4 regions of the Exiguobacterium sp. H66 genome follow, and region 4 is predicted to be linked to each of the others. Evidence: predicted binding sites of a transcription regulator. Region 4 holds the regulator's gene; each other region holds the start of a gene.

Region 1 (3,163 bases), on a different contig from region 4:
AAGCACAGGAAGATTTATTGATTCGAGGAGAAGTTGGCTTAGCACATTTAACAAAAGATATCGCTTCAGAAGAAGGGTCTGATATCGAACGTGAAGCAGAACTCGTGCTGTATTTCCAACTTAAACAGTTACTTGAGATGTTACGTGCCCTTTATCAAAAACGTTTTTCGATGAAGGAAGAACAAGAACAATTATTATTGACGGCTGTGCTCTATTTTACTTCCCCAGTCGATGCACTACCTGACGAAAATGTACTCGGTCTGTTCGATGATGCTCAAATCGTCGAATCGATTTATGAAGAACTCGCAGCAGATGTCGATCGCTTCCAACATCTCGAATAAAGAAAAAGGTAAGGGAGACGGGAAAACCCGTCGCTACCTTACCTTTTCTTTATGCTTTTTTTTTCGTCGCGATGTTGATTGTCGCAGCTTGTTGTTTTGATTGATCCACTTCTAGCTTTTCTTTATTCAACCACGTGTAAACCATTCCCATGAAGAGTGCTCCACCGATGATGTTACCGAAGAGAGCAGGAATTAAGTTATGGATTGCTCCGGCAAATGAAATCGCCTCTGGGTGAGGTACGACAAGCGCGATTGAGAACAATGCCATATTGGCAATGACATGGTCAAAACCTGATGCGAAGAAGACAGCAACTAAAACCATCATCATCATGATTTGTGCCAATTCATTTTTCATGTTTTTCGGAATGAAAATCGCTAAACAAACCATCCAGTTACAGAAGATTGCTCGCGTAAAGATTTCCCATGTCGAGTGATGGATTTTCGATTCAGAGACAGCAAACAACCAGTTGTTTGCGCCTAACTCTTGAATGATTCCAGTTTGCGAAAAGAGTAACGCGAAGGCAAGTCCTCCGAGACCATTACCAATCAAACAAATCGTCCATACTTTAAACGTATCCATTTTCGTAGTGTATCCACGCATCGTCGCCGTAGTAAAGTACATCGTATTTCCTGTAAACAGTTCTGCACCGCCGTAGACGATTAAGACAAGCGCAACACCAAAAGTTAATCCACCGACGAGCGTCATCGCAGCCGATTCATTTAGATAAAGTCCGTTGATTGCTTTGAGTGTAAATATGATAGCAAAACCGATGAATACCCCAGCAAGCATGGCACGAACTAAATATTCGAGTGGACGCATTTGTAGCATTTTAGTTGATTTAACCGCTTTATTTCTTAGCCCTTCTAATGCTTCTACTTCATTCATTGTAGAAACCTCGCTTTCTTCTTGTTCAACACTTCACAATGTTTGTTCACTTATTATCATACTTCCATCTTATAAGATGTTCAACCCCTGCCTACCCCTTATTTAAGGTTTTTACGAAAGAATGACATGTAAACGATACCATTGTGTCAAGTTTGTGAAAAAAGCTTTTTCTTGCTAGATACAACTACTTTACGGGTATATTTTGAGTTGTGAACGGAAGTATTCCAGAAAGGATTTTCGCCTTGATTCAACTAATACATAGTCGTCAATGACTACACGATTAAAGCGGTTAGTGGACGTCGAAGCTCGCTCAATATCGCGTGGTGTATACCCTTCAAAATCAGTACGCGTGATTTTAATTTGAAGGATTGATACAGGATCCGTATATTGAATTTCAACTGTCATTACATTAGGAATCGCTAAAAAAAGAGCCAGCGTATGGTGCATGACGAGTTGCGGAAATCGACTTTTGATAAAAGAGGGTGTAGACGGATCAATCCATTCATGATTTGTCCCGACCCATTCTTTTCTGGATTTACCCGTCACTTCATAACGTAAGGAAACGGTAGTTCCTTCAATCTGTACTTGTTTAAGTGCGTCTGAAAATGGAAATCGTTCAATAAATCCTGTCATTGCATTTGTATTTGCAACCGATGTTCCGACATATCGGGTGACCAGTGCTCCATCACGCCACTTATTGTCAGGGGATTCCCTCGAGTAATGCAACATAAAAACGGAACCTGTACTTAATCCAATGAGCGCACAGCATAAAAATAAAAGGATTTTTTTCAATTCACTCAATTCCTTTCGACCCGCGTCACCTTTTTACGATATTTTTCAGTTGAGGGGTTGAATTTAATGCTATATAGGCGTACTCTTGCAGGCAGATACTTTACGAAGGAGGAGCATGAGGATTTCTCATCAATCACAATGAAGACTAAACAAACGAGCAAGAAAAAACGAACAGAAAAAATCAGTTTCCTTTTAATCGGTACACTTCTTTACTCCCTTTATATCAGCCTTTTATTATCTCCAAATGACATTGGATCTGGCGGCATCATGGGAATCACACTTATTTTCCAAGAGTTGTTCAATACGCCTATCGGACTGACCCAACTTGTCTTGAATATCCCGCTTTTCTTACTTGGTTTTCGCTTCTTAAGAAAACGATTCATGCTACTTTCAGGAATTATCGTCCTTATTTCTTCATTTTTAATTGATTGGATTCCAACACAAGTGGTTCCTGAGTCATTAAACGATCCTCTCGTCGCCTCCATTTTTGCAGGGTTAGTTTCCGGGCTCGCAATGGCATTAATCTTCTTTGGCGGCGCTTCGACAGGTGGACTCGACATCCTCGGAAAGTTCTTTTATGCCCGCTTCCATAACTGGCCGCTCCCGCGTATTTTTTTAATGCAGGATTTAGTGATCTATATCTTAGTTTGGTTAGTCTTCGACTTAAAACATGTTATGTATGCATTAATTATGAGCTTCGTTCGCGCCAAGGCGTTGCAAACGGTCTATAGTTTTTACTCTGCTTCTAAACAATGTATTATCATTTGTGAAAAAGCAGATGAAATCAACGACGTCATCACAAAAGAACTCGGTCGTGGTGTCACGATTCTCGATGCGCGCGGTGGCTATTCCAACCGGACAAAGAAGATGGTTTATGTCGTCGTACAGAATAATGAAATCGTTCGTCTTCAGGAAATTGTTTCCTCTGTCGAACCTAATGCCTTCGTCACCTTCTCTGAGATTCATACCGTCTTTGGAAATTACAAAGAACATTCCTACTCTTTTTAAATGAACCGCACACGATGAAACGACACCCCCCTGTCATGAGGTGGGTTGTTTTTTGTAAACGAAGGCTGACCCATCATATACGTCTACGTTTGGTATCGCTTCAGGTTTCATCTCAAAATATAAAACGATTGGATTC
Region 2 (3,163 bases), on a different contig from region 4:
TTAACTTCTTGACCGATGTCGCATCGGCACTTCCTTTTGAGCGAGCGATTAAACTGTGCGCAAGCGCGTCCGGCAAACCTGTTTTCGACAGGGCGACGGCGAACGCACCAAGCAAGGCATAACTGAGGGCAATTTCTGCGCCGGCTCCAAGGCCGCCCGAAAAGCTTTCAATCGTTTTCGTTAAACCAAGACCACCGAGCAATCCACCGACGAGAGCGCTGATGACCATCGCGAGGACGATGTGGACACGGAAGATGGCTAAGACGAATAACAGGATGACAGCTAAAACAACAGCATTGAACATAACTTTAAAACCACACTTTCTTTTGGTATCACTGTACTATACTAAAGTATCATACAGACCGTTCTTTTTGCTGTCAAGAAAAAAACATGAAAAGGCACGACCGGTGTCGGTCGTACCTCCTTTCTACTATATAAAGACAGGTTTAGCAATCGACGCGGTCGAGTTTCCCTGTCCCGGGGTCGATGACGAGTCCATGGACGTTCGTGCCCGGTGGTAACAACGGATGGTTTTTAATCAGACCGACGGAATGGCCGACGTTTTCTTCGACTGACGTAAACCCGCGTAACCATTGTTTCAAGTCGACGCCGGATGCTTCGAGTGTCTTTAGGACTTGCGGATTGATGCCGCGTCCTTCCATCTCGGCAATCATGTTTGCCGGATCGATCGTACTCATGCCGCAGTCGTGGTGACCGATGACGATGACTTCTTCCGCCCCGAGTGCGTACAAGGCGACGAGGATCGAGCGCATGACGGAACCGAATGGGTGTGACAGAACGGCCCCTGCATTTTTAATGATCTTCGCATCGCCGTTTTTTAGACCGAGCGCGTGCGGGAGGAGTTCCGTCAAGCGGGCATCCATACACGTTAAGATCACGACCTTTTTATCAGGGAATTTATCCGAGATGAATTGTTCGTATTGTTTTTCTTCGACGAATTGTTCGTTGAACGCAAGCATTTGATTGACGATTGTCATGAAACTTCCTCCTTCAAAACAAATAAATATGTATCTTTTAATAGATTACACGATGTTTTGTCCGTCAGACAAGCAAAGAAAATAGGTGCTGTGAGAAAAGTCACAGGCAAGGGATTCAAAAAAGATGCCTTGTCCGACAACACCTTTTGAGAATGAGAACGTTTTCAATGATGTGAAATAGTTCACAGGATGGTCATGCACAAATCATCAAAAAGGCGGTATGATTGATTTGTGAAGGAAAGCACAAACTATTGAATATCAGCTTGGCATTCCTAACATCTAGTAGGGAAATGCAGACTCAGATTCGTTCCAAAATAGGGAGGAAACCAAACATGGCTGTCAAAGAAAAAATCAAACAAGACGTATCACCTGTCGAACAAACAATCAATAAAATCGTCGCAAAAGGTCAAACCGCATTACAAGAATTATTAACATTTGATCAAGAGAAAATCGATACGATCGTCCGTGACATGGCGCTTGCCGGTCTCGAACGTCACGTTGAACTGGCACGACTCGCCGTAGAAGAAACAGGACGTGGTGTCTTTGAAGATAAAATGATTAAAAATATGTTTGCGACGGAATATATCTATAACAGTCTCCGTGAAGAAAAAACGGTCGGCATCTTAGAAGAAGATGTTCAAAACGGACTAACATATATCGCAGAACCGGTCGGTGTCGTCTGTGGCGTCACACCTGTGACGAATCCGACATCAACGACGATGTTCAAAGCGTTGATCGCGATTAAAACACGAAACCCGATCATCTTCGCCTTCCACCCGTCAGCGCAAAACTGCTCACTCGAAGCAGCGAAAACATTACGTGACGCGGCTGTCAAAGCAGGCGCACCGCGTGACTGCATCCAGTGGGTCGAACAACCGTCACTCGAAGCAACAAAAGTCTTGATGAACCATACGGATATCGCGATGGTCCTTGCGACCGGCGGAGCCGGCATGGTCAAATCAGCCTATTCAACAGGTAAGCCGGCACTCGGTGTCGGACCAGGGAACGTCCCATGTTACATCGAAAAAACAGCGAAAATCAAACGTGCCGTCAGTGACCTTGTCCTCTCAAAAACGTTTGATAACGGCATGATTTGTGCATCGGAGCAAGCGGTCATCATCGATCAGGAAATCTACGCGGAAGTTCGGGCGGAGATGGAAGCACTCGGTTGCTACTTCTGTACAGTAGATGAGAAAAAACGTCTCGAAGCGCTCGTCATCAAAACCGATACATGTGCCGTCAATGCCGACATCGTCGGGAAACCAGCAACCTGGATCGCAGCAAAAGCCGGCATCGATGTCCCGAGCAACACCGTCATGCTCGTCGCGGAACTTGAAAAAGTCGGCTCAGAAGAACCCCTCTCACACGAAAAACTAAGCCCTGTCCTTGGTGCGTATAGCGTCCAGTCAACGGAAGATGCGTTCCATGTCGCCGAACGGATGCTTGAAATCGGTGGCCTCGGTCATACGGCAGTCATCCACACGACGAATGACGACTTGATGACGGCATTCGGAATGCGGATGAAAGCCTGCCGGATTCTCGTCAACAGCCCGTCAGCACACGGTGGGATTGGTGATCTGTATAACGAATTGACACCATCACTGACACTCGGTTGCGGCTCTTACGGGAAAAACTCCGTCTCTGAAAACGTAACGGCGAAACATCTACTCAATGTCAAGAAGGTGGCGAGACGACGCGTGAACATGCAGTGGTTCAAAGTACCGGAAAAGATTTTCTTTGAAAAAAATTCAGTCCAATACTTGAAATCGATTCAAGATGTCTCACGTGCGTTGATCGTCACCGATCAAGCGATGGTCGAGTTCGGCTACGCGGATAAAGTCATCCGCAACTTACCGGCAGGCGTCAGCTACCGGATCTTCGACCAAGTCGAACCGGATCCATCGGTTGCAACGGTTCAGACAGGAGCGCAAGCGATGCGCGACTTCAAACCGGACTTGATCATCGCCCTCGGTGGCGGATCAGCGATGGATGCAGCGAAAGGCATGTGGCTCTTCTACGAGCAACCGAACGAAACGTTCTCGAACTTACGTCAAAAGTTCCTCGATATCCGGAAACGGGCCTATAAATTCCCGGCGCTCGGTAACAAAGCGAAGTTCGTCGCCATTCCGACGACGTCCGGAACAGGATCTGAAGTCACACCGTTT
Region 3 (3,163 bases), on a different contig from region 4:
TTTTTCGCCACCCGATAGACTGCGCCCCCCTTCACCGATTCCGGTGTCGAGCCCGTCCGGTAAACTCGCAATCAGTTCCCCGAGTCCTGCGGCAGCCGCCGCACGCTCGATGTCTGTCCGCGTCGCCTCCCGTAATTCACCAATGGCGATGTTGTCGGCGAGTGTCCCCGCATACAGGTAAGGATGCTGCGAGATATAGCTGAGCTGTCCGAACCAGCTCGTTTCCGTGATTTGTGCGCGTGGCTGACCATTCAGGAGCACTTCGCCGTTCTTTGGATCGGCCAGTCCCGCGAGTAACTGCAGGACGGTCGACTTCCCGGCACCACTTCGTCCGATCAAGGCGACTTTTTGGTACGGTTCGATGCGCAGCGTGACGTCGGTCAGTGCAAACCGCTCGTCCTGATACGTAAAGTCCACGTCTTTCAGTTCAATCCGCGGTGGTGTCGCGGACTTTAATTCAACCGTTCCGAACGTTACGCCCCGGTCGTCTTGCGTCAGTTCAGACGCAATCTGTTTCGCCGCCGCAACACTGCCCCGTCCGGTATGGAACGCTGCCCCCATCTCTTTTAAGGCCAAATAATACTCCGGTGCAAGCACGAGCATCAAGAAGGCTGGAACAAAGGTGATGCTTTGGAAGAGAATCAACCGGAGACTGACCTCAAGGGCAATCATCCCCATGCTGAGCATCGAGATGAACTCCAGCATCAACGACGACAAGAAGGCAAGCTTCAGCACGGTCAAGGTCGCATCGCGGAAGTCGAGACTGCTCCGTTCGATGACGTCCTGCTGTGCTTTCGCGCGACCAAACAACTTTAACGTCGTGATGCCTTGCAGCGTATCGAGGAAGGTTCCGGAGAACGCCGTCATCTTCTCGAGCTGCGTATCGGCACGCTTTTGTGTCATGATTCCGATGACGATGTAGAACAAGGGAATGAATGGTGCCGTGATCATCATGACGAGTCCCGTAATCCAGTCATAACTGAATGCTGCGATCAGCACCATCAAGGGAACGATCGACGTCTGGATGACTTTCGGCAAGTATTGGCTGTAATAGCTGTCCATCTCATCGACTGCGTCAAGCAATACACTGACCTTTTGTCCCGACTGTCCTTGCGACATCACTTCGACGGAACTCGTCGTATATTTCGCGACGAGCGCCTGACGAATGTCTTGTTTGACACGTGCCGCGAGAACCGTCCCGAGCCGCCCGTTCCAATACGTAACAGCGACCCGTAACATCAGCATGAGCAGTAAGACACCGAGTAGCGGAACGATTGCCGCAAAGGCGTCCCCTTGAAGAAAAATGCGGTCGACGATGATGACGATCAAGTACGATTGACCGATGACCGCAATCCCCATCAGGACAGCCGCCAGCATCAATTGCAACATGATCGTACGTGGAATCGAGATGATTCCTTTAAGTGGATTCATATAAAAACGCCCCTTCACAAATTGTGAACGACTTTTAGTGAATATTTTCACATATCGTACATTCAGTATACCGAATTCTTCGTTTAGTTGCCATGAGAATGCCGCTCCAAAGGTGTGACGGTTTTGTGAGAAGCGTTTTACTCGACAAAATTGCTGACGTTCATTATTATAGATAATAATTATCCACGTTATACAGAAAGGACGAATACCATGCAAATGAAGACCGGAGTCGAACAATCCGTCTACGCGATGCTGTTACTGACCTTTTTGCCGGAGAAAGGACTTTTACCCGGTGAGTTCATCAGTCAGCAGCTCGGCGCGTCACCGACGTACTTTCAAAAACTATTACGTAAACTCGTCAGTGCTAACCTCCTTCTGTCTGTCCCGGGGGTCAAAGGCGGTTTCCGACTGAATCAACCTTCCGATCGGATTCGTATCTTTGACGTCTACGAAGCCATCGAAGGAAAACAATCTCTTTATGCTTCAAGTGGTGTCTTTGAGGACTTGATGGGCATCAAAGAACAGAACGTCCGCCTCTTATCGAACTTGATGACGGAAGCGGAAGACGCTTGGCAATCGACCTTAAAGCGTGAAACGATCGGGTCGCTCCGACAGGAAATCGACCGGAACTGTCCCCCTGACCACTTAACGACATTGCAAGCCTTGATTGAACAACAAATGATTCGCAACTAAAAGGAGACTTACGCGTGACTACACTTGACCGCTACTTTGATTTATCAAAATCAGGCGAGAATACGCCCACCTCTAAGCGTCTCAGGGCGAAGCCCAGCGCAGGTGGGAGATGAATCGCCTTCGGGCAAAACGTGTCTTGAGACACGTCAATTGCACGACATTCTTGGTTTAAAAACACTCAAAATCAGGAATAAAATCAATGTCATGTTCTTTGAAAACTGAAGATATAGGGTTGTGACAGGGAGTTCGTCTGTCACGTAAAATCTTCAACGTTCACCTTGCGGATGACCGAAGTAGCGAAAACCAAGCGAAGTAGGCAACCGCGCAAAAGAAACTGACAAGATTAACTCTCAACCGTCGGGACGACGGGGTTAGCCTGATAAAGTTTCGACCGATAGGTCGGATAACTCAGGAATCTTCCACCTCTTAGCGTAGCGTAGGTGGAGGTAGTTCAATTGACGCTTCCCGGACCGATGAACAGGCTTTTAGTGACCTCTCTTCCCTCTTTTCGGACGACATCACGTTCGTCCTGAATGGACAGGAGCAACATGGCATCGACGCCTGGAAAAAATTCGTCCGCCTGGTCTTCACTGCCAACCAGGACATCAAGCACATGTATGAAGCCTGGCTCCCGTCAGCAGATGGCGATACATTCGAGACACGCTGGGCAGTCTGTGGCAAGCGGGCTGACGGAACGGTCTTCACACAAGACGGAACGGATATCGCCCGCCTTGATGCAGACGGAAAAATCGTCTACCTCGCCAATGTGCCGGATGATGCGAAGATGTTTAACAATTACAACGACTAACCCAAAGAGACCGTTCCCCACTCGGAACGGTCTCTTTTTGAAGTCATCCGCTTATAAGTTTGCTGCTTCGAACGTGTCGCCGCCTTCAATCGTTCCGTTATCAAAACCTTTTTGGAACCAGCTTTTCCGTTGTTTCGATGTCCCGTGCGTAAAGCTTTCCGGCACGACGTATCCTTGACCTTTTTTCTGAAGTGTATCGTCACCGACGGCATTTGCAGCACCAAGCGCTTC
Region 4 (3,163 bases):
AAAAACCTCTCCGTCGCCGAAACGACCGAGAGGAGACTGTTACTTATTCAACTCACGCATCAAATCCGCTTGTCTCTCAAGCTCCGCTTGTTGCTCAAGAATCAGTACTTTTTTGTACGTCCGGGCTGAAATCATGATGCTGATTTCATAGAGGACGAACAACGGTACCGAAATCATCAGATGTGACGTCACATCCGGTGGTGAGATTAAAGCCGCGATGACAAACAGCGCAAAGTACGCATATTTCCGATTTTTCCGCATGAACAATGGCGTCACGAGTCCAAGACGGGTCAAGAACATCGTCACGACCGGCAGTTGGAACAAGATACCGAACGGAATCGTCAGCCGTATTAAGAAACTGAAATAGTTTTCGACCCCGATGACTTGCTCGATGCCGAGCTCTTGCCCAAGTTCCGTCGATACTTTGAGTAGAAACGGAAGTAACCAAAAATAAGAGAACGCGATTCCGGACAAAAATAAGAAAAACGTGACCGGAATATACGTCAAGGTCGCTTTCTGTTCCTGTTCGAATAAACCGGGTCGGATGAACGCCCATAGCTGGTACATCCAAAATGGTGAAGCCAGGACGACCGCGATGATGAACGCTAAATTCAAGTACAACATCAGGGGATCGGCCACATTAAAGGCATTCAATCCGATGCCGAGCTCTTTCAGGTCCGACTGCAGAAAACGCACGAGCGGTCGGACGAGCGGAAAGGCCGCGGCGAACAAGACGACGACGATGATGAGTGACCAGACGATCCGCTTGCGCAACTCGTCTAGATGCGATGTCACACTCTGTTCTTGATCAATCGCCATAATTTAATCACTTCTCTTTCGATTCATCCTTTTTGTCTTTATCATCGTCCATGATGCCGTTTGTCGCACTCTTGAACTCTTTTAACGTCTGACCGGCAGCACGACCGAGCTCCGGTAACTTTTTCGGTCCGAAGATGATCAAGGCGACGGCACCGATCAAGGCGATGCTTCCTGGTCCAATACCGAGTGTGAACGGGATTAAGTTTTCCATTATGATTTCACTCCTTCAGCTGATTGCGAATAATGCTTCATGAAATAAACTAGTGACTGCAACTCGATCGACAAATCGATGTGATGGACCCGAACGTGGGCCGGTACGTTCAACCGCGCCGGTGTAAAGTTCAGGATTCCGGTCACACCATACTCAACTAACTCATCCGCTACTGACTGTGCGAACTGGGATGGGACCGTCAAGATGGCGACATCAACCTTGTTCGCTTCGATTTGCTCTTTCATGTCAGAGACATGATAGATAGGAACGTCTTGCGTCGTTGTTCCGACCTTGTTTTCGTCCGCATCAAACGCAACGACTATCCGAGTACTATTATTCTTTAAAAAGTTATAATTTGCAAACGCCGTTCCGAGATGTCCGACCCCGACAAGTGCCACATTCGTGACTTCATCCTGATTCAGTGTCTTTCGGAAAAACGTCAATAGATGTTGTACGTTGTAACCGTATCCTTTTTTCCCTAACGCCCCAAAGTAGGAAAAATCGCGGCGGATCGTCGCTGAATCGACTTTGACCGCTTCACTGAGCTCTGCTGAAGAGACGCGCAGTTTGCCTGAGTTATAAAGACTCTGAATGAAACGATAATATAACGGCAGTCGTTTCGCCGTCGCTTGTGGTATTTTTGTGTCTGGCCCATTCATACTGCAGTTCCCCCTTCGGCCACGTTCTGACGTGGCACCCAAATCAATGCAAAGAATTCTATTCTCTTTGATTGTAAACCACTTCACATAGACTAACAAATAATATATTCCACGGGACTCCTGCGTTTTTTTCATGATAGACTAAAGGGTGGAAGGATGGATGTTTTTATGATTCTCTTACAAGTGAACCAACTATCAAAATCATTCGGTGTTGAGCCGATTTTAGACAATATTAAACTCGAAGTGCAGGAGCGGGACCGGATTGCGCTCGTCGGACGAAATGGTGCCGGAAAATCGACACTTTTAAAAATCATCGCCGGAGAGCTCAGTCATGACTCTGGTGAAATCATGAAGAGTAAGGAAGTGAAAATCGGTTACCTCGCCCAAGACAGCGGTCTTGAGTCGAATGAAACGATCTGGAATGAAATGTTGACCGTGTTCGAGCACCTGCAAGAGCAGGAACGTTCGCTCCGTCGGATGGAGATTGAGATGGGGATGGACCATATCTTGAATGATGCTGTTGCTTACGACCGTCTGTTAAAAACATACGATCAAGCCCAACATGACTTCTCGGACGCCGGTGGTTACCAGTTCGAAGCCAATATCCGCTCCGTCCTGCACGGGATGCGTTTTTATCCGGACGATTATTCACGCCGGATCCAGACGCTATCCGGTGGGCAACGGACGCGACTCGCACTGGCGAAGATGTTGCTCCAGGCACCTGAGCTGTTGATTCTTGACGAGCCGACGAACCACCTCGACATCGATACACTCTCTTGGCTCGAAAGTTACCTGGCTGGTTACCGTGGAGCGGTCTTGATTGTCTCCCATGACCGTTACTTCCTCGACCAGGTCGTCAACGTCGTCTATGAACTGTCACGGAACGTCTGCCGGAAGTTTACCGGCAACTACACGAAGTACTTGGAACAAAAAGCAGCACTCTACGAACAAGAAATGAAGCAGTTCGAACAGCAACAGGAAGACATCGCGAAGATGCAAGACTTCATCCAGCGTAACATCGCACGGGCGACGACGACGAAACGCGCACAAAGCGTCCGCAAACGTCTTGAAAAAGTCGACCGGATTGATCGTCCGGATGGGGATGAACGCAGCACCGTCCTGTCGTTCCCGATTGAAAAACAAAGTGGGAACGATGTGTTACAAGTCACGCAACTCGCGGTCGGCTATGAAGAAGCCGTCTCAAAAGGCATCACGTTCCGCTTACAACGCGGCGAATCCCTCGCCCTCGTTGGTCCGAACGGAATCGGAAAATCGACGTTACTGAAAGTCCTTGTCAACCGGATTAAACCGTTATTCGGTGAACATCGTTTCGGGACCGGCGTTTCTGTCGGCTACTACGATCAGGAGCAAGCCGAGCTCAACGACCGCAACCGGGTCATCGATGAAATTTGGAACGAGTGGCCGTTGATGCGGGAACAACAAGTCCGGTCCGTCCTCGGTCAATTCCTGTTCA

What was found. Region 4 encodes Rex, which represses fermentation and respiration genes when NADH is low (regulators of the CRP and FNR family bind a similar motif). Its sites were predicted from a motif close to TTGTGAAATATTTCACAA; they were not measured.
Region 1: the regulator Rex is predicted to act here: its motif matches at 1,249-1,266, upstream of KNP88_RS11145 (formate/nitrite transporter family protein).
Region 2: the regulator Rex is predicted to act here: its motif matches at 1,169-1,186, upstream of adhE (bifunctional acetaldehyde-CoA/alcohol dehydrogenase).
Region 3: the regulator Rex is predicted to act here: its motif matches at 1,467-1,484, upstream of cydD (thiol reductant ABC exporter subunit CydD).

What each region holds. Positions count from the first base shown of each region.
Region 1 covers NZ_JACSMQ010000006.1:107,597-110,759, reverse strand. The annotation lists gene KNP88_RS11150 (DUF1232 domain-containing protein) at 1-341, shown strand, start outside; gene KNP88_RS11145 (formate/nitrite transporter family protein) at 391-1,227, opposite strand; gene KNP88_RS11140 (hypothetical protein) at 1,417-2,019, opposite strand; gene KNP88_RS11135 (YitT family protein) at 2,158-3,027, shown strand.
Region 2 covers NZ_JACSMQ010000005.1:122,797-125,959, reverse strand. The annotation lists gene KNP88_RS09985 (Na+/H+ antiporter family protein) at 1-304, opposite strand, end outside; gene KNP88_RS09980 (beta-class carbonic anhydrase) at 447-998, opposite strand; gene adhE (bifunctional acetaldehyde-CoA/alcohol dehydrogenase) at 1,331-3,163, shown strand, end outside.
Region 3 covers NZ_JACSMQ010000008.1:118,512-121,674, forward strand. The annotation lists gene cydD (thiol reductant ABC exporter subunit CydD) at 1-1,431, opposite strand, end outside; gene KNP88_RS13030 (Rrf2 family transcriptional regulator) at 1,642-2,124, shown strand; gene KNP88_RS13035 (nuclear transport factor 2 family protein) at 2,654-2,932, shown strand; gene ypfJ (KPN_02809 family neutral zinc metallopeptidase) at 2,984-3,163, opposite strand, start outside.
Region 4 covers NZ_JACSMQ010000014.1:17,896-21,058, forward strand. The annotation lists gene tatC (twin-arginine translocase subunit TatC) at 40-819, opposite strand; gene KNP88_RS15235 (twin-arginine translocase TatA/TatE family subunit) at 827-1,030, opposite strand; gene KNP88_RS15240 (redox-sensing transcriptional repressor Rex) at 1,030-1,689, opposite strand; gene KNP88_RS15245 (ABC-F family ATP-binding cassette domain-containing protein) at 1,858-3,163, shown strand, end outside.